Linked DNA regions of Salinivibrio kushneri. The protein of the gene in region 1 binds, or shares a complex with, the protein of each later gene. Links are inferred from orthologs where the notes say so. Each region holds a gene or a part of one and is shown in the gene's direction. Other genes may lie near its edges.

The links.
Region 2: the proteins of nrdA (region 1) and N8M53_RS07230 are in contact, whole or in part, in an NMR structure (PDB 1QFN), measured with the Escherichia coli proteins. The link is inferred for Salinivibrio kushneri from one-to-one orthologs.

The regions. Positions count from the first base shown.
Region 1 is NZ_CP114588.1:1,004,162-1,013,152, reverse strand. What follows is about bases 118-3,104. They hold nrdA (class 1a ribonucleoside-diphosphate reductase subunit alpha), read left to right. Parts: upstream 118-460; coding sequence 461-2,749; downstream 2,750-3,104. Other genes in these bases: nrdB (class Ia ribonucleoside-diphosphate reductase subunit beta), read left to right, coding at 2,802-3,104. Also shown: gph (phosphoglycolate phosphatase), read left to right, coding at 1-64; more of nrdB, read left to right, coding at 3,105-3,935; class I ribonucleotide reductase maintenance protein YfaE, read left to right, coding at 3,932-4,222; N8M53_RS04905 (CinA family nicotinamide mononucleotide deamidase-related protein), read right to left, coding at 4,260-5,513; tyrosine transporter TyrP, read left to right, coding at 5,740-6,912; N8M53_RS04895 (sulfite exporter TauE/SafE family protein), read right to left, coding at 6,984-7,709; N8M53_RS04890 (methyltransferase), read right to left, coding at 7,846-8,991. UniProt on the Escherichia coli protein: Provides the precursors necessary for DNA synthesis. Catalyzes the biosynthesis of deoxyribonucleotides from the corresponding ribonucleotides.
Region 2 is NZ_CP114588.1:1,539,187-1,547,848, forward strand. The notes cover bases 1,970-4,627. They hold N8M53_RS07230 (GrxA family glutaredoxin), read left to right. Parts: upstream 1,970-2,994; coding sequence 2,995-3,261; downstream 3,262-4,627. Other genes in these bases: nfsA (oxygen-insensitive NADPH nitroreductase), read right to left, coding at 2,025-2,747; N8M53_RS07235 (response regulator), read right to left, coding at 3,392-4,627. Outside these bases: N8M53_RS07215 (L-serine ammonia-lyase), read left to right, coding at 1-1,088; N8M53_RS07220 (acetate uptake transporter), read right to left, coding at 1,183-1,770; more of N8M53_RS07235, read right to left, coding at 4,628-6,607; N8M53_RS07240 (PAS domain-containing protein), read right to left, coding at 6,604-8,662. UniProt on the Escherichia coli protein: The disulfide bond functions as an electron carrier in the glutathione-dependent synthesis of deoxyribonucleotides by the enzyme ribonucleotide reductase.

The DNA.
Region 1 (8,991 bases):
CAATTGGGAAGCAGATCATATTTTCGCCAAACCGGATCAGCTTAGCGCCTTTATTGGATCCTAGTCACACCCCACATTTTGTGGGGTTTGCTGTCTTTTCAATCAGTTAAAAACGATCACTGATCATCGCTGAGATCAACCAAAATAAATTTTTTTTATTGCCGATTTTTACCTTTCAGTGATTGAAATTTTCACTAATCTTGTCGGCCTTGCGTCACTAGGTTGGTGATTACTAACTTTGGATATAACATCCCCAAGATATCCACACCCACCGTAACAAAGACTGGCTTGCAAAAAGCAGGTTATATCACTATCTTGTAACCGACTCGGACATCGCCCCCTATATATAGTGCATAAGCGACTAGATGTCCGCATAGAGGCCGACCAAAAAATCATCAGCATTTTATAAAAACTTGCGAAAAAGAGCAGTTTGGCAAGGGAATATTGGGAAAGCATACAAATGAACCAAGAAATTACCGTATTAAAGCGTGATGGACGCAAAGAAAACTTAAACCTCGACAAGATCCATCGCGTAGTGACTTGGGCTGCCGAAGGCCTCTCAAACGTTTCTGTTTCTCTGGTTGAGATGCGCTCTCACATCCAGTTTTATGATGGCATGCGCACGGAAGATATCCACGAGACAATCATCAAAGCTGCAGCCGATCTAATCTCCGAAGAAAGCCCAGATTATCAATATCTTGCGGCACGTTTGGCGGTCTTCCACTTACGTAAAAAAGCCTATGGCCAGTTCGAGCCACCTAAGCTGGTTGAGCATGTCAGAAACATGGTCGAGAAAGGCAAGTATGATAAACATATCTTGGAAGACTACAGCGAAGAAGAGCTCGACACCCTAGATAGCTACCTAGACCACTGGCGCGACATGAACTTCTCGTACGCCGCGGTGAAGCAGCTGGAAGGTAAATACCTGGTACAAAACCGCGTGACCGGTGAAATTTACGAGAGCGCGCAATTTTTGTACATGATGGTTGCTGCGTGCTTGTTTGCATCATATCCGAAAGAGACGCGCCTGGACTATATCCGTCGCTTTTATGATGCTGCCTCGCAATTTAAGATCTCACTGCCAACGCCTATCATGTCGGGTGTGCGCACACCAACACGCCAGTTTAGCTCGTGTGTATTGATTGAGTGTGACGACAGCTTAGATTCTATCAATGCCACATCCAGCGCGATTGTTCGCTACGTGTCACAACGCGCAGGTATTGGTATTAACGCAGGCCGTATTCGCGCCTTAGGCAGCCCTATCCGTGGCGGTGAGGCGTTCCATACTGGTTGTATTCCGTTTTATAAGTATTTCCAAACCGCGGTGAAGTGCTGCTCTCAGGGCGGCGTTCGTGGTGGCGCAGCGACCTTATTCTATCCAATTTGGCACCGCGAAGTGGAATCACTACTGGTATTGAAAAACAACCGTGGTGTGGAAGAAAACCGTGTGCGTCATATGGATTACGGGGTTCAAATTAATAAGTTGATGTACACCCGCTTGCTTAAAGGTGGCAACATTTCCTTGTTCTCGCCGTCGGATGTACCAGGCTTGTACGATGCCTTTTTTGAAGATCAAGATGAGTTTGAACGCCTGTACACGCAGTACGAAGCAGACGACTCTATCCAGCGCGAAACGGTAAAAGCCGTCGATTTGTTCTCGCTGATGATGCAAGAGCGCGCGTCAACCGGCCGGATCTACATCCAAAATGTTGACCACTGTAATACCCATAGCCCGTTTGACGCATCCGTAGCCCCGATTCGTCAGTCTAACCTGTGCCTTGAGATCGCACTGCCGACCAAGCCACTGAACAATGTTGAAGATGAGAACGGTGAAATTGCACTGTGTACTCTCTCAGCCTTTAACCTCGGCGCACTTGAATCACTCGACGAGCTGGGTGAACTGGCCGACTTGACCATTCGTGCCTTGGATGCGCTATTGGATTATCAAGACTACCCATTGCCGGCCGCGCGAAAAGCAACCATGAACCGCCGTACACTCGGTGTGGGTGTGATTAACTTTGCCTATCATCTCGCCAAGCACGGTGTCCGTTATTCGGATGGCAGTGCGAATGGCCTCACCCACCGCACTTTCGAAGCGATTCAGTATCACTTGTTGCGTGCGTCGGTCGAGTTGGCAAAAGAAAAAGGCGCGTGTCCTGCCTTTAATGAAACCACATACTCGCAAGGTATTCTGCCAATTGATACCTACAAGAAAGACTTGGATGCGATTTGTGATGAGCCATTACATCTGGACTGGGAAACCTTGCGTAAGGACATCCAGACCTATGGCTTGCGTAACTCAACGCTGACAGCCTTGATGCCCTCAGAGACCTCTTCGCAAATCTCTAATGCCACTAACGGCATTGAGCCACCGCGTGGGTTTGTCTCAGTGAAAGCGTCAAAAGATGGCATTCTCAAACAAGTGGTACCTGAGTATCACAAGTATAAAGATAATTACGAACTGCTCTGGAACATTGGCAGCAATGAAGGTTACTTACAGCTAGTCGGTATCATGCAAAAATTCGTCGACCAAGCGATTTCTGCTAACACCAATTATGATCCGAGCCGACATGCAAGCGGTAAAGTTCCTATGAACCAGCTGCTTAAAGATTTGCTCACCGCGTATAAACTGGGGGTTAAAACCCTGTACTATCACAACACACGTGATGGCGCGAGCGATGGTCAGTCGGAATCAGCCGCGGCACAAGCCGCTGAAGACGATTGCGCCGGCGGTGCATGTAAGATCTAACACACGACATGCAAAGGGCCTCTGGGCCCTTTTCTAGAGGTTTATAAGATTCATGGCTTACAGTACATTTTCTAAAATCAACAATGACCCGCTCAAAGAGCCCATGTTCTTGGGTCAGTCAGTTAATGTTGCCCGCTACGATCAGCAAAAATATGAAATTTTTGAAAAGCTGATCGAGAAGCAGTTGTCGTTCTTTTGGCGCCCAGAAGAAGTCGACGTGTCGAGCGACCGTATTGATTACAACAAGTTACCTGAGCATGAGAAGCATATTTTCATCAGTAACTTGAAGTATCAAACGCTACTCGATTCTATCCAAGGCCGTAGTCCTAACGTCGCCCTGTTGCCGCTGGTCTCGATTCCAGAACTCGAAACCTGGATTGAAACCTGGAGCTTCTCGGAGACCATTCATTCACGTTCTTACACCCATATTATTCGCAACATTGTCGCTGATCCGGCGGTTGTGTTTGATGACATCGTGATGAATGAGCACATACAAAAGCGTGCAGAAGACATTGCCCAATATTATGATGACCTAATCCAGCTGAGTAACTACTACCACCAGCTAGGTGAAGGGACACATACGATTAATGGTCAAACGATCACCGTCAGCTTGCGCGCGCTGAAGCGCCAGCTGTATTTATGCCTAATGTCTGTGAATGCGCTCGAGGCGATCCGCTTTTATGTCAGCTTTGCATGCTCCTTTGCCTTTGCCGAGCGTGAACTGATGGAAGGTAATGCGAAGATCATCAAGTTTATTGCCCGTGACGAAGCCTTGCACCTGACTGGGACACAGCACATGCTCAACATTCTACGTAGCGGTCAAGACGACCCTGAAATGGCCGAGATTGCCAAAGAGTGCGAGCAAGAGTGTTTTGATCTATTCAATAAAGCCGCTGAGCAAGAAAAAGATTGGGCAGAATATTTGTTCCGTGATGGCTCGATGATCGGTCTGAACAAAGATATCTTGTGTCAGTATGTTGAGTACATTACCAACCTACGTATGTCTGCGGTCGGCTTAGCGCCTGCCTATGACAATGCGACACAAAACCCCATTCCTTGGATTAACGCTTGGTTGTCCTCAGATAATGTTCAGGTCGCTCCACAGGAAGCAGAGATTAGTTCATACTTAGTTGGTCAAATCGACAACGAAGTCAGCGTTGAAGACTTTGGTGACTTCGAGCTATGACCCGTATCACCATCGAAGTGAACGGCATAATGGTGGGTGGCAACACCCACCAAAACTTGCTGGAGCAGTTGGAAGATGCCGGTATTCAACCTGAATACCAATGCCGAAATGGCATGTGTGGCGCCTGCCGCTGTAAGCTTAATCAGGGGTCTGTGACGCAGGGAGACAGCATGGCCTTTGTGATGCCAGGTGAAGTTCTCGCTTGTCAAAGCACGCCACAAACTGATGTGTCGATCGCGTTCGACTACCAGCCCGCGGAAATCAAAAAGCAAGTTAACGAGGCGTAGAACACCGCCTCGCCTTCCTGCCTATCCCCTGTCTACCCTATTCGATCCGCTCGGCATCAATAAAAATGTCATCGTGTCGCATCAATGAGGCGTAATCAGCAATCACCGGATAGCCATTTAAGTAGCGCCTTAGCATGTCTAACAATACTGTAGATATATAACAGCGCGCGTCGTCGTGAGAGAATTGTCGTTTAAAGCTTAAACGCTGCCCCCACTCCCCCTCTGGTGTAGAGATAGCCACGCAGATTTGTCCATGAAGTTCTGGGCCACAGGCAAGACCAATTTGCTTTTGGCCGGGGCTAATCGTCGCACTGGCCATCGCCAGTGATGCAGCTAACGGGTTTGCCACCGCTTGTTCCGGCACATGGGCGTTCGACATCACCCAGCCTTGCTCAACCAGGTGAGCCGCTTGCCCATTGAGTATGCTTGATAACCAACCGCCGGTAAATTGCTCAGCGACTTTCAGGGCAATACCCTGACGGCTAACGTCAAACGCCAATGCGGAAGCCATAGGCTCATTAGATGACACAACATAGTCTGCGAGACGTTGCTGCAGTGCCTCAAGTAAAGTGTCTTTTTCATCGTGGTCTGCATCAATAAACAGCTTCACCTCAATAAAAGGTAAACTCGAGCGATATCCCAATGACACATCGCTAGGAAGCACTAATGATGCCATCACGTCACTGATCCCTGACTCCGACAAGCCAAATGTAAACAAACGGTAACATGATCGCGCTTTTGCTGCGTAAACATGTAACAACTCAGGAAGGATTTGGCGCTCAACCATGTCGAAAAACTCAGAGGGCACACCAGGCGTAAAATAAAAATGACACCCATTAAGTTCACAGTGAAAACCACACGCCGTCCCTTTCGGATTCTCAATTAACCGCGCGCCGTCAGGTAACATCGCTTGCTTAAGGTTACTCTGCGCCATTGGTTTGCCATGACGCTCAAAGCGCTGTTTCAGCTCATCAAGCCATGCTTCATTGAGCGTCAGATCCACACCCATTGCCGATGCCATCGCCGCCGTGGTGAGATCATCCGTAGTTGGCCCAAGACCACCATTCACAATCACCACTTGCTCTGTCTGTGATAACCGAACGAGTTCAATCGCCATATCATCAAGGTCATCCCCGATGGTCACACGACGAGACATGGTTAAGCCATTTTCAAATAGAATGCTTGATAACCATGCCGCATTGGTATCCGTGATATCTCCAAGTAACACTTCCTCGCCAGTAGAAAGCATCGCGATTCGTGGCATTGGGGCTTGATGTTGTTGATTATCCACCCTGCCGCTCCTTATCTGTCACAGTGGTTGAGCCTTGATTATGACATTAGACCATCTGATTCACTACCCTCACGCAAACGTACACTTTACGTTACGGGCTCGTACCTTTATCATTACACTCATCAGTTTTTTTATCTGCATAGACAGTGCACAATGCGCATAAATTCACGTTATCTTTTGTGTGAACACAACAATTAACTTTTTATTAACACTGGTTAAACACAATATGAATAAAGTACTAGGAAGTTCGCTGATTATTGCAGGGACAACCATCGGCGCAGGTATGCTTGCTCTACCGCTTGCGTCCGCTGGTATTGGGTTTGGGGCATCGATGGCATTAATGGGGGCGATGTGGGCACTAATGACTTACACAGCGCTACTGATGTTAGAGGTCCATCAGTATGCTGACGCTGATGCCACATTACACAGTTTGGCCAAGCAGTTTTTAGGAGATAAAGGCAAGTGGCTGGCTTCCTTCGCCATGCTATTCTTGTTCTACTCGCTATGCGCAGCCTACATTGCAGGTGGTGGGAGCCAGCTTAATGAGAAGCTGGCACAATGGTCAGCTATCGAGCTCCCCCCTGCAGCAGGTGCAGTGCTGTTTACGCTAGTGTTTGGCTTAGTCGTCACCCTAGGCACCAGCAAAGTGGATTTGATCAACCGTGGCTTATTTACCGTTAAAGTCTTATTCCTGATTTTAGCGTTAACCTTACTTACGCCACATGTCTCCAGCATTAACTTAGTAGAGATGCCGGTAGAGAAAGGGCTCTTGGTCGCTGCACTGCCCGTTATTTTCACTTCTTTTGGCTTCCACGGTAGTATCCCTTCGATTGTACGTTACGTCGGGATAGATCTTCCTTCACTACGTAAAGTGATGATCGTCGGCTCGACCCTCCCACTCGCACTGTACATTTTTTGGCAAGTCGCGAGTTTAGGAACAGTGGCACAAGCTACCTTGGTGCAAAACGGTGAGCTGTCTCAGTTTGTTGCCATCATCCAATCGGTGGTGCAACAAGATTATATCGCCTCCAGCATTTCGCTTTTTGCTGATTTAGCCTTAGCCACGTCATTTCTGGGGGTCAGTTTAGGATTGTTTGACTTTATCTCGGACAGTTTTAACCGCCAAGACAGTGTGCGTGGCCGCCTGCAGACCGCTGCCATTACCTACTTACCTCCCTTGATCTTCGCGCTTTTCTACCCTCAAGGATTTATCACGGCATTAGGTTACGCGGCGATTGCTCTGGTGATTCTGGCGGTGGTATTGCCTGTGCTGATGGTACGTAAAGCACGTCAAACCCTCTCGACGGACGATCATTATCAAGTGATTGGCGGGAACCTCGGCCTCAGCTTGGCGATGGTGGGAGGCATAAGCGTTGTGGTGGCACAGTTTATTGGCTGATGATCGCTCGCTAAACATCTAAGGATTCAATGACGCCCAACTGACTGAAGGGCGTCATTTTTTATTACTGTTCATCCACCTATCAAGCCGCGTACCAGTGTGCTAACCCCAGCTAACGTGCACAGTAACAACATCGCCCGACGGACGAGCTGCGGCTTCACCCTTGGTGCGACGCGATAAGCAAGCCATGTAGCAACAAGCACGGCAGGAACCGCGAAAGCAGCTTGTTTTAAGTGCCACCATGTTAAAAAGTCCGTGGCACCTAAGGCGATCAAAGACAAGATACAGCTAATGGCAAAATAGCCAGCCAAACACGCTCTCATCTTGTTAACGTCTGCATGCTGTAACACCAACGCCATTGGTGGGCCTCCGATACTGGTGGTGGTTCCCATCACGCCAGAGGTAAAACCGGCCACAAAAAAGTTTCGCCGACTCGGGGCAATATCAAAGCGCATCACACTTGCCAGTACCGCGACCAAAACGGCGGCACCGATGATGATTTCCAGCATTTGTGTGGTCACCACCAACATCACACCACCAGCCACCGCTGTGCCTGGTACTCGGCCCATGTAAGCCCAACTAAGGTCGCGAAACGAAAGCTGATGCCGATATTGCCAAGCGTTAATGCTTGCTAATGTCAGCCCTACCATAGAAATGGTGGTCGGGACGAGTTTGGGATCAATCATCAGCAACAGTGGCGCGGCCACAATCGCCATACCAAATCCGACCAAGCTTTGCACAAAGCAACCAAGCCCTAAGATCAAAGCCACAGCAATGGAGACACCGATATCTGGCATAGAAAAGTAACTTCAAGTAAAGATAGATATCCGCAGTGTAACTATTTACACCACTTGTGGCGAGAGTTTACCGACAATGCAACTCGATGAAGTTGTTCATGATGCATCGCGTGACATTCACGAGCGCCTGTATACCCTAGCTGATCTTTTCAGCGTGAATAAGAAGGTTACGGGGCGTCAGTTCACGCTCACAAAACTGCACCAGACTCACCGCGTATCCGTGTTGCTCAAGAAACAATACCCGATCTAACACCAGCCATATTTCCATCGCTCGGCGAAAGGCACTCTTCACCACATTGATTTGCTCCAGCGTGGTAAAACGCGCTTCCCCGCGGCCTAAATATCCACCCGCATCGAAATCAGCGGGTAACATGAGGCCTTTTTGTGCTGCTCCCCAGCGACAAAAGGCATTAAACCCTTGGTTAAGTTGTGATTTTTTCAGCGCAGGTAATGGCAAGTATTGATCTCGATGTTGCCAGTCCCGCTGCCATTCATCAAAACCGAGCCGATAAACAACTTCCTGCTCCCGTTGACGGCGCACCCGCTGTCCGCCAGTCACCGATTCTTGGACGGCAAGCTTCAGATCGGTTTTTGTCAGCGCCATTCCCTGACGTCGTGCACTATCAGAAAGTGGCTGATAGACGCTGTCCCGAATAAGTTGGTAGCAACAAGGTGAGACGGTAATACGTGGCATACCGCTTTGAACCGCTGTTTGCAAAAGCTGGACATGCAAATCACCACATGCATGTAGCGCTAACCCATGATCACATTGCCCAACTACTGAAGCGGCTTGCTCGCTCATCGCATCTAAAGGGTAAAACGTCATCGCCAAGGCGTGTTGGTCAGCAAAGGCTTGTCCTTGTTCGCAAAGCGCCTTTTGCCATTCTAGGCTCTCAACCGGCTTACCGGTCACCGATGAAATGGCTCGCCCGAGATACCCTTTTCCGGCACACCATTCAAGGTAGCGCACCGTCTCCTCATTATTGGGGATCGCACCAATGTAAGCCTTGATTTGCGCCCACTTTCTTCCTGGTACCCCCACCGCTAATCGCGCATCAAGATCCACTTTGGTCGTGCTCGCCTTCCGCACGGCGGTGAGCTCAACCAATCGCGCCAACGCAGGCCACCAGTGAGACAGCTGGGTAATCACGGCTTCAGGTTCTGCCTTTAGTTGCATCATTTGGGAATGATCAAGGCTTGTCAGCCAGTCGCACAACGCTTTTTGCTCATGCCATGGCAATGTTCTATGTGCCATTGGCATCGGTTGCCATAACCATTGAAA
Region 2 (8,662 bases), 530 kb from region 1 along the record:
AAACAGAGCAATTGCCACTAGGTGAGCAGCAACATGCGGTGGCCTTTCCACGCGACGGAGGGATGAACTTTCATACCTCTAACCTCTCACTGCACGAGAACGGCATGCAAATCCATGCTTGGCAAGGCGATGAATGCGTGCTGAGTAAGACCTATTACTCGATTGGCGGTGGCTTTATTGTTGAAGAAGCCGAGTTTGGTCAGCCCGCCATGCAAAAAGTGCAAGTCCCTTACGACTTCAATAGCGCAGATGGCTTACTGGCACTTACCCAAGAAACCGGTTTTTCGATCAGCGGCTTGGTGATGGCCAACATGCGCAGTATGCACAGCCAAGACGAGATTGATACCTACTTCGCTGACATTTGGAAAACCATGCAGGCGTGTATGGACCGCGGGATGGAAAACGAAGGCGTATTACCTGGTCCGCTGCGCGTGCCGCGCCGTGCTGCCGCCTTACGTCACCAATTAAAAACCAGCGAAAAATACAACATTGACCCCATGGCCGTGGTCGATTGGGTGAACATGTTCGCCTTTGCCGTAAACGAAGAGAACGCCGCCGGAGGCCGCGTAGTCACCGCTCCCACCAATGGTGCGTGTGGCATTATTCCTGCGGTGCTTGCTTACTATGATAAGTTTATCGAGCCGGTTGATAAGCAAACCTACACCCGCTTTTTTGCCGCCTCCGGTGCAATTGGTGGTTTGTACAAGCAAAACGCCTCCATCTCTGGGGCAGAGGTGGGTTGCCAAGGTGAAGTCGGCGTTGCCTGCTCCATGGCCGCCGCTGGCCTGGCTGAGCTGATGGGTGGTAGCCCACACCAAGTTTGTATGGCAGCCGAAATCGCCATGGAACACAACTTAGGCCTCACTTGTGACCCGGTTGCCGGGCAAGTACAAGTGCCTTGCATTGAGCGCAACGGCATTGCCGCGGTGAAATCCATTAATGCCTCACGCATGGCCCTTCAACGTTCGTCAGAGCCGCGTGTATCACTGGATAAAGTGATTGAAACCATGATGGAAACCGGTAAAGACATGAACGCCAAATATCGCGAAACCTCACAAGGTGGATTGGCCGTTAAAGTGATGTGTTAATCCTTTACTGTTAGGCTTAATCGCGCATAAAAAAAGCTCGGCCACTCACATGGCCGAGCTTTTTTAGATCTGAACAATCTAATCTATCAGGCGTTTACGCGGTTTGTGGCGCTAACGTTGCTTTTTGCTCGCCAACAGGCAACACAGTACGGCCATATTCTTCGTTAAGCACCTGCGCCATCGCGAAGTAAATCGCACTCAAGCCACACACAATGCCCTCAAAGCCCGCAATGGTGCCAATCAATGCACTGCCGGTAAAATCGCGTGCCGCCAGCAAGAAGAAAAGTACGGTCAAGCTAGCAAAGACAAACTGCTTCGCTAGGCAGTAACGACGTGAACCGATGTACATAAAGCCGGTAAATACGCCCCACATCACCAAGTACCAACCCATAAAGCCGGCTGGGCTCGGTTGAGCAATCCCCATTTCTGGCATGACAATTAGCCCTACTAGCGTCAGCCAAAACAGGCCATAAGAGGTGAATGCCGTGGTACCAAAGGTATTGCCCTTTTTGAATTCCATGATGCCGACAATCACTTGCGCCAAGCCACCATAAAAAATACCCATCGCCAAAATCATACTATCAATGGGGAAAAAGCCCGCATTGTGAATGTTCAATAATACCGTGGTCATGCCGAAACCCATCAACCCCAAAGGGGCAGGATTAGCCAGTTTGTTTTCCATTAGAGCCCTACTTCGTATAAAAACAATTTAATGTTGAAAATGAGCGCGGATAGTGTCAGATAAAAGTGATTATCACGCGCAAAAACGCGGCAATCTTACGGTTTACAGGACAGATGTAAATAGGTTTTAGCGCTTAGCGGCAGGATTAGACAATAAATCGATCAAATCAGATAGCAAACTGGACAAACTGAGGCGATAAATAATAAAAAAGCAGCAAAACGCTGCTTTTTTACCCATCACTTTTAGGCGCTTTTTTAACGGGTGCTAAACCCTTTGCTGTGCAGAAAGTCTTTCATAAACGGACGCGCTTCTTTTTCTAACGTGGCGGAGATCTGCTCGCTCCAGCTCATGTCTTTATTGCCCCCCGTGCGGGTTTGATAATACTCGCGCACTTGGTTGTCATAGTCGCTTAGCGCCGCTTCATCAATGGCTTGATAGCTGTTTTCGTGCACCAAAAGCTGTGCAGGCAACTTAGGCTTGGTTTCTGGGTCTTGCGCCGGTACACCCAAGCACATACCAAACAAAGGCATCACATGATTGGGCATCGCCAGTAGTTCAGCCACCTTTTCCGGCTGATTGCGTAAGCCGCCGATATATACGCCGCCTAGGCCCATCGACTCTGCCGCCACCATCGCATTTTGCGCCATGATGGCACCATCAATCGCACCGATAAGCGTCTGCTCGGTAAAGCCCAATTTGGCATTAGGGTTAATTTGCTCATGGCGATGAAAGTCCGCACACCACACTAAAAACTCGGCACAGTCGGCCACATACGCTTGGTTGCCCGCGTATTCCGCCAGCAAGCGTCGTTTTTCTTTGTCCGTGACACGGATAATGCTGGTGCACTGTAAAAAGCTTGAGCTGGATACCGCGCGCGCCGCATCGATAATCTGGGTTAATTGCTCGGGAGAAATGGCATCTTGCGTAAATTTGCGAATAGAGCGGTGAGAAAGAAGTGTCTCAATCGTTGGATTCATTGTGCTTCCTTACTTGACGTTGAGCCGTAAAAGAGGGACGTAGAGGTTTTACACCTTTATACACATGGAAGCAATCACCTTACTCTGGCACTTTATTCCCCACCAATTCCGCAACTACGGCACCACAGGCATTGGCACCTCTTGGCGCTTATCATCGATTTTTCCTATTGGTGCAAAAGGGAAATTCATCTTTTCTAACGTTCGCCTATCAGGCATAGTAAGACCATTAACGCTAAAGGAGATGACTATGTTCGTCGTAATTTTTGGCCGCCCTGGCTGCCCATTCTGTGTTCGCGCAAAAGATTTGGCTGAAGAATTGAAAACAAGCCGTGAAGATTTCAACTACCGCTATGTGGATATCCACGCAGAAGGTATTAGCAAAGCCGACCTAGAAAAAACCGTCGGCAAGCCGGTTGAAACCGTGCCACAAATCTTTGTTGACCAAGCGCACGTTGGCGGCTTTACTGAATTTGAAGCCTACGCCAAAGAAAACCTCGGCCTGTATCAAGAATAAGGCGCCGATAATCTTGCTAAAAAGCCAGCCTCACGCTGGCTTTTTTGTTTGTAGCCGCATTTTCATGCATCAATGGACACAATCATGCTGGTGCACACCGGGTGTTTCAGTCACGTTGACAAATTCTCTGTTAGCGCACAGGTTCATCGCTTGAGCACAAGCGCTGACCCCTAATGCGCTTACCGATAACATCGACTAATTTTTCCGTTGTCAGTCGTCTTTTCAGTAACACATCATGCACGATACCGTAACGAGCAGCGCTTACCTCTTCCCCTGTTAGCACAATGATCGACGCTGTCGGCTGTGTCTCTTTAATCTGCGGGATTAAATTCCAACCAACACCGTCGGGTAAGCCAATATCCAGCAAGATCGCATCATACGTGTGTTGCGCTATCAACGATTGAGCTTGGTCCAGTGTGAGCGCATGATCGATGGTCATATAATCACTGATCATCGCCTGAACGATTCGATGTAAATCCATATCATCTTCAACATGCAAAATTTTTGCATGTGTCGCATTCAGCAACTGTTGTTGTACCAAGCTGATAAGTTGTTTGTGCTCGATGGGTTTGGCTAACCACTCAATATTTTCAACGTCACCATTGAGCGCTAAACGCCCCTGCTCCATTTTTGCAGACACCACGACGATAGGAATATCAGCCGTTTCAGCATGCTGTCTTATACGGCGAATAATATCGAGCCCATCAATATCGGGCAGCATTAAATCGAGACTGATTAAATCATAATGCTTCGCTTCTAACGCGCTTAACGCTGTCATGCCATCGTGACTGATCTCAACCCGATATCCCGAATCTTCCAGCATCATTCTTAACAGGCTGGCGACGTCGGGATCATCTTCTACGATCAGGATATTATACAAAGCATCCATATCTGAATCTGGCTTATCACCAACACTCGAATCAGTCAGCCTACCCTGAACAGTCGGTTTCATTTTCGCCGTTTCATACACAGGCAGCTGAAAGTAAAAACGTGACCCTTTGCCTTCTGTTGATTCAACGTGGATCGTTCCATTCATATTCTCAATGAGTTCACGAGTAATCGCTAACCCCAGCCCCGTACCGCCTTTTTGACGAGTATCTGTGCTGTCAGCTTGTGCAAACTTCTCAAACAGCTTGGGTCGGAAGTCTTCAGCAATCCCACAACCTTGGTCAATGACACTGACGATAACTTGCTTTTCATTCACTGCGGAATCGATGATGACCGTGGCTCCATCAGGCGAGAACTTGATCGCATTAGATAGCAGATTAGCCATGACTTGCTTCAGCCTTTGTTTATCTACCCGAACCTCGACATCCGCCGTTTCACTGTTCAAGATAATGTCGACTTGTCGCTCTGCACCGTATGCTTTATTTTCTTCTAAACATTGCTCTAGGATGGGATCAATAGGTTGAACGTGCATATCAAAATACAACTGGCCGGCCGCTATTTTTTCGATATCGAGTAAATCGTTGATCAACAAGGTTAACCGCTCGCTATTACGATGTGCAGTGTCGAGTATTTTTTGGGCTTTATCAGGGATCTCACCCAGGCGTCCACTTCGCACCAAACTCAATGCCCCGGACACCGAGGTGAGTGGCGTACGTAATTCATGACTAATCGTAGAAATGAACTCATTCTTCATTTGCTCATGGCGTTTACGTTCGGTGATATCTTGGGCAATGCCGAGGAAACCGGCAATCGTTTGACGATCGTCGTATATCGCCGTCACTGTCAATGTAACGGGGATATGATGGCCTTGTTTATGGATATAACACCATTCACGCGTTTCTGCACCTTCTAACATCGGAATCGCCACGAAGGTATCGAACCCAGTTATCGGACGATTCAACTGGTCCGTTAACGTCTGAGCTCTTTCTTCCACCTCTTCAGGTACATGAAACAGTGCAGGGCTAACTTTATCGACGATCTCTGAGGACTGATAACCAAGTAGTCTTTCAGCGCCGGTGTTGAATAAGGTAATCCCCCCTTTGGTGTCGGTGGCGATAATCGCAACCTCAGTCGAGGCGGCCAATATATTACTCAATAGATCGGAAGTTCTCGCCAGTTCTTGGGTGCGATTTTGCACTTCCTCCGTAAGATTCGCCTCAGCTTTCTCCAATTCACGGAAGTTATAGCTAAGCGCATGACTCATATCTTGCAGTGATGTCGACAAGACAGCGTATTCTGCTACTCGGCTTTGAGGCAGCACAACACTCGCTTGATAGCGTATTTTTTCCGGTAGATGACGGCTTGCTTTATCCAGTCTGTTTAGAGGTTGAATTAGGATTCGGCTCAGTACAAAAGCGGCGAGTATACTCAAAAAAGCAATACCCGACAGCACCGTAAAGCTCTGATTGCGCTTACTTTCAATATTTTTTATCAGTGGTGCTGCGGGCCGCTCTACAAGCAATGTAGACACGTTGGGCCGGTCTGCTATTGGTAATTGATATTGATAAAAACCCGCTTTCCAACGGTTAACCAAATTATCTCCGGATTTCGGCAACCAAATAGACAGGTTGTCGACACTGTCCACTGCTCTAATCTCCCCCGGTAACATAGAGCGTAAACGACCCACCTGCACTGTCGGTGTGCCCTTGCTATTCAATATTGCCACCCCAGACGCACCTTGAGGTAGTGACGAAAGTAGTGCTCTCTTTTGACTATCAAGCGAAAGGTCGGGTTGCTGGTTAAGAAGCCCCACCACACTTTGGGCAACAAACGCTAGTTCCTCCGCAACCTCTTGCTGGTTTTTTATTATATTATTTTGATTGTTAATAATGATGGGCGTCATCCCCGCGATAAGGGTCAGACATAACAGGGCATCAAAAAGCAGCTCCTGAAGCCGTATTTTTGCTGGTAACCAATTTATGGCGCCACTCTGAAAACGCCAAACCAGCAGTTTTACTATTAATCCTGCAATGAGTGCGTTGAACACACCGTTCAAGGCTTGTTTCAGAGTAATCATGATGGTAGAGCTGGCATCCATACCAATGACAATGGTGTAGAGCGGTGTAAGTACGACCGGGCTAGCCACCAACCAGAACGCGAGATCCGCGAGTACTAAGTTCTTTATACCGCGGCGGAACAGTAAACTAACCGCAAATGCTTCCAATACCAGTGTCGCCATCGCGTAAGGGTGGCCCCAGAGTATCCAGGTGTAGGAGCCGCCAGCTAGCGCCACGAACACAGCTGGCCATAACCCGAGCAACCTGATGGCCAGCATGACAACCACAGAACCAAAGATAAAATGCACACCAAAGAATAGCGGCAAACTGATCATGTTACCGACGAAGGCAACAACAGCCAGGGACAGCGTGGCCATTACCTGCTTGGTAATTACGTTCATTGTTCAACCTGCAACTGAATAAAAAACAATGCCCCGCCGCCCTCAGCATCGCGGTAACCCACATCGCCATCCATCTGTTGGCAAATTTCCCGCGTAATAGCCAGCCCTAGCCCTGTACCAGGTAATTTTCGATTATCACTGCTGTCAGCCTGACTAAAACGCTGGAACAGTCGGTTTTGAAACTCCTTGTCCACGCCGGGCCCATAATCTCGGATACTAATTTCAACGTCTTTACGGCTTTTTGTGACAGATACGTCCACCTGCCCTTCCTCAGGGGAGAATTTGATCGCATTGGACAGTAAATTGGTTAATGCTTGAATCAATCTTGCTCCGTCAACATTGACCATCACCGTCGGCCAGTTATTCGGGGTGTGTATTTGTATCGGGTTTTGATGCTGGTAGGATTTAACAGACTCTATCGCGTCATTTAGTAGCGGGCCAAGCTCTTGTTTTTTTAATTGAATTAGCATTTTTCCTGCGACAAGCTTTTCCATATCTAACAAATCGTTTATCAGTAAGCTTAAACGTGTTGCATTCCGTTCAGCCGTACTCAGCAACTGATTCGCCTTTGGCGGTAAATCTCCAGTTGCACCGCCATTCAATAGCCCTAACGCGCCTTTGATCGACGTTAATGGAGTGCGCAGTTCATGACTGACAGTGGCAATAAATTCATCTTTCATTTTGTCGAGTTTTTTGCGTTCAGTAATGTCTTCGACAAGAGACCAAATCACCTTTCTTCCATCCAACTCCGTGCTCAGCATGCCTTGCAGACGTACCGGATATCGACTGCCATCTTTTCGGATGTACTCTTTTTCAAACGGCCCATAGCGACCTGTGTTCTGCATACTTGCCAGCGCTTTTTTCTCTTCTGGCTCATATTCTTTGGGCGTGACATCCCAATAACTGAGGGAAACGAACTCTTCGCGCGTATAACCTGTGGGCGCTATGAGGGCATCATTTAAGTCAAGAAATTGTCCAGTTTCAAAATCGTTTAACGCGATACCGATCGGGGAGAAGTCAAAAAGACCACGCAACCTTGCCTCGCTCTGTTCTAGAGCCAAGCGTGCTTGGTGATGTTCGTGAACATCCTGCAAATAACCATGCCACAAAACACTGCCGTCAATCATTTTTTCTGGCCGCGCCTCACCCGAAATCCAACGGTACCCCTTTCCTGGACAATCACTCTGGTAGGTCGCTTGCCAATATTCTAACGTGTCTGCCGAATGCTCAATGGATTGCTGGATAGCTTCGATATCACCAGGATGGATACGTTCAAACGCTGGCGTGGCGTCTTCAGCGGCCTGCTCTGGTGTAATGCCGTACAAAGATTCTATTTGAGGGGAGCTATAGGGAAAAACCATCCGCCCATCGGGAAAGCGACGGAATTGGTACAGCGTTCCCGGTAGCAATGCCGCTAATTTGGTTAGCCGTTGCTGGCTCAAATTTTGGGTCAGTACATCAGATAACCAGTTGCCCAATAGACGCAGAAATAGCTTTTCACCATCATTGTAACCTTCCGAACGCGCACGAGAAGACGACACGTTCAATGTGCCCCAAGGACGACCATAGACATAGATAACCACACCTGCATAACTACCTAACGGTGCCGCTTCATAGCAAGGATGTCGGCGGAACTCCGGACGGCAGGTGTCGGCGATAAACTGTTCCGTCACCGAGGTACGGGAATTATCTGACATGAGCAGCTGGCACCACGTATCTTTTAACGCAAACTGCTGTCCTGCATCAATGACCGAGTCTGGAGGTCCGACTATCCAGTTAACTATATACACATCGTCTTTGATTTCACTGACAATCGCCAGTTCAGCCCGCAAATACTGCTTGGCTTCTTCCAAAGCATGATTAATTCTATCATCCAAGCTACTATGGCTTGAAAAGGCAATGTCGGTGAGTACGGTTAACGCCTGATGATGCCGCTCTAGCTGCGTCAAGGCATTGCGCTCTCGAGTAATATCGATAATAAACCCTTCAAGCACCCGTGGATGCCTAGGGTCTGTGTCAATACATTTACCCCGTTCCTCCACCCAACGATAACCC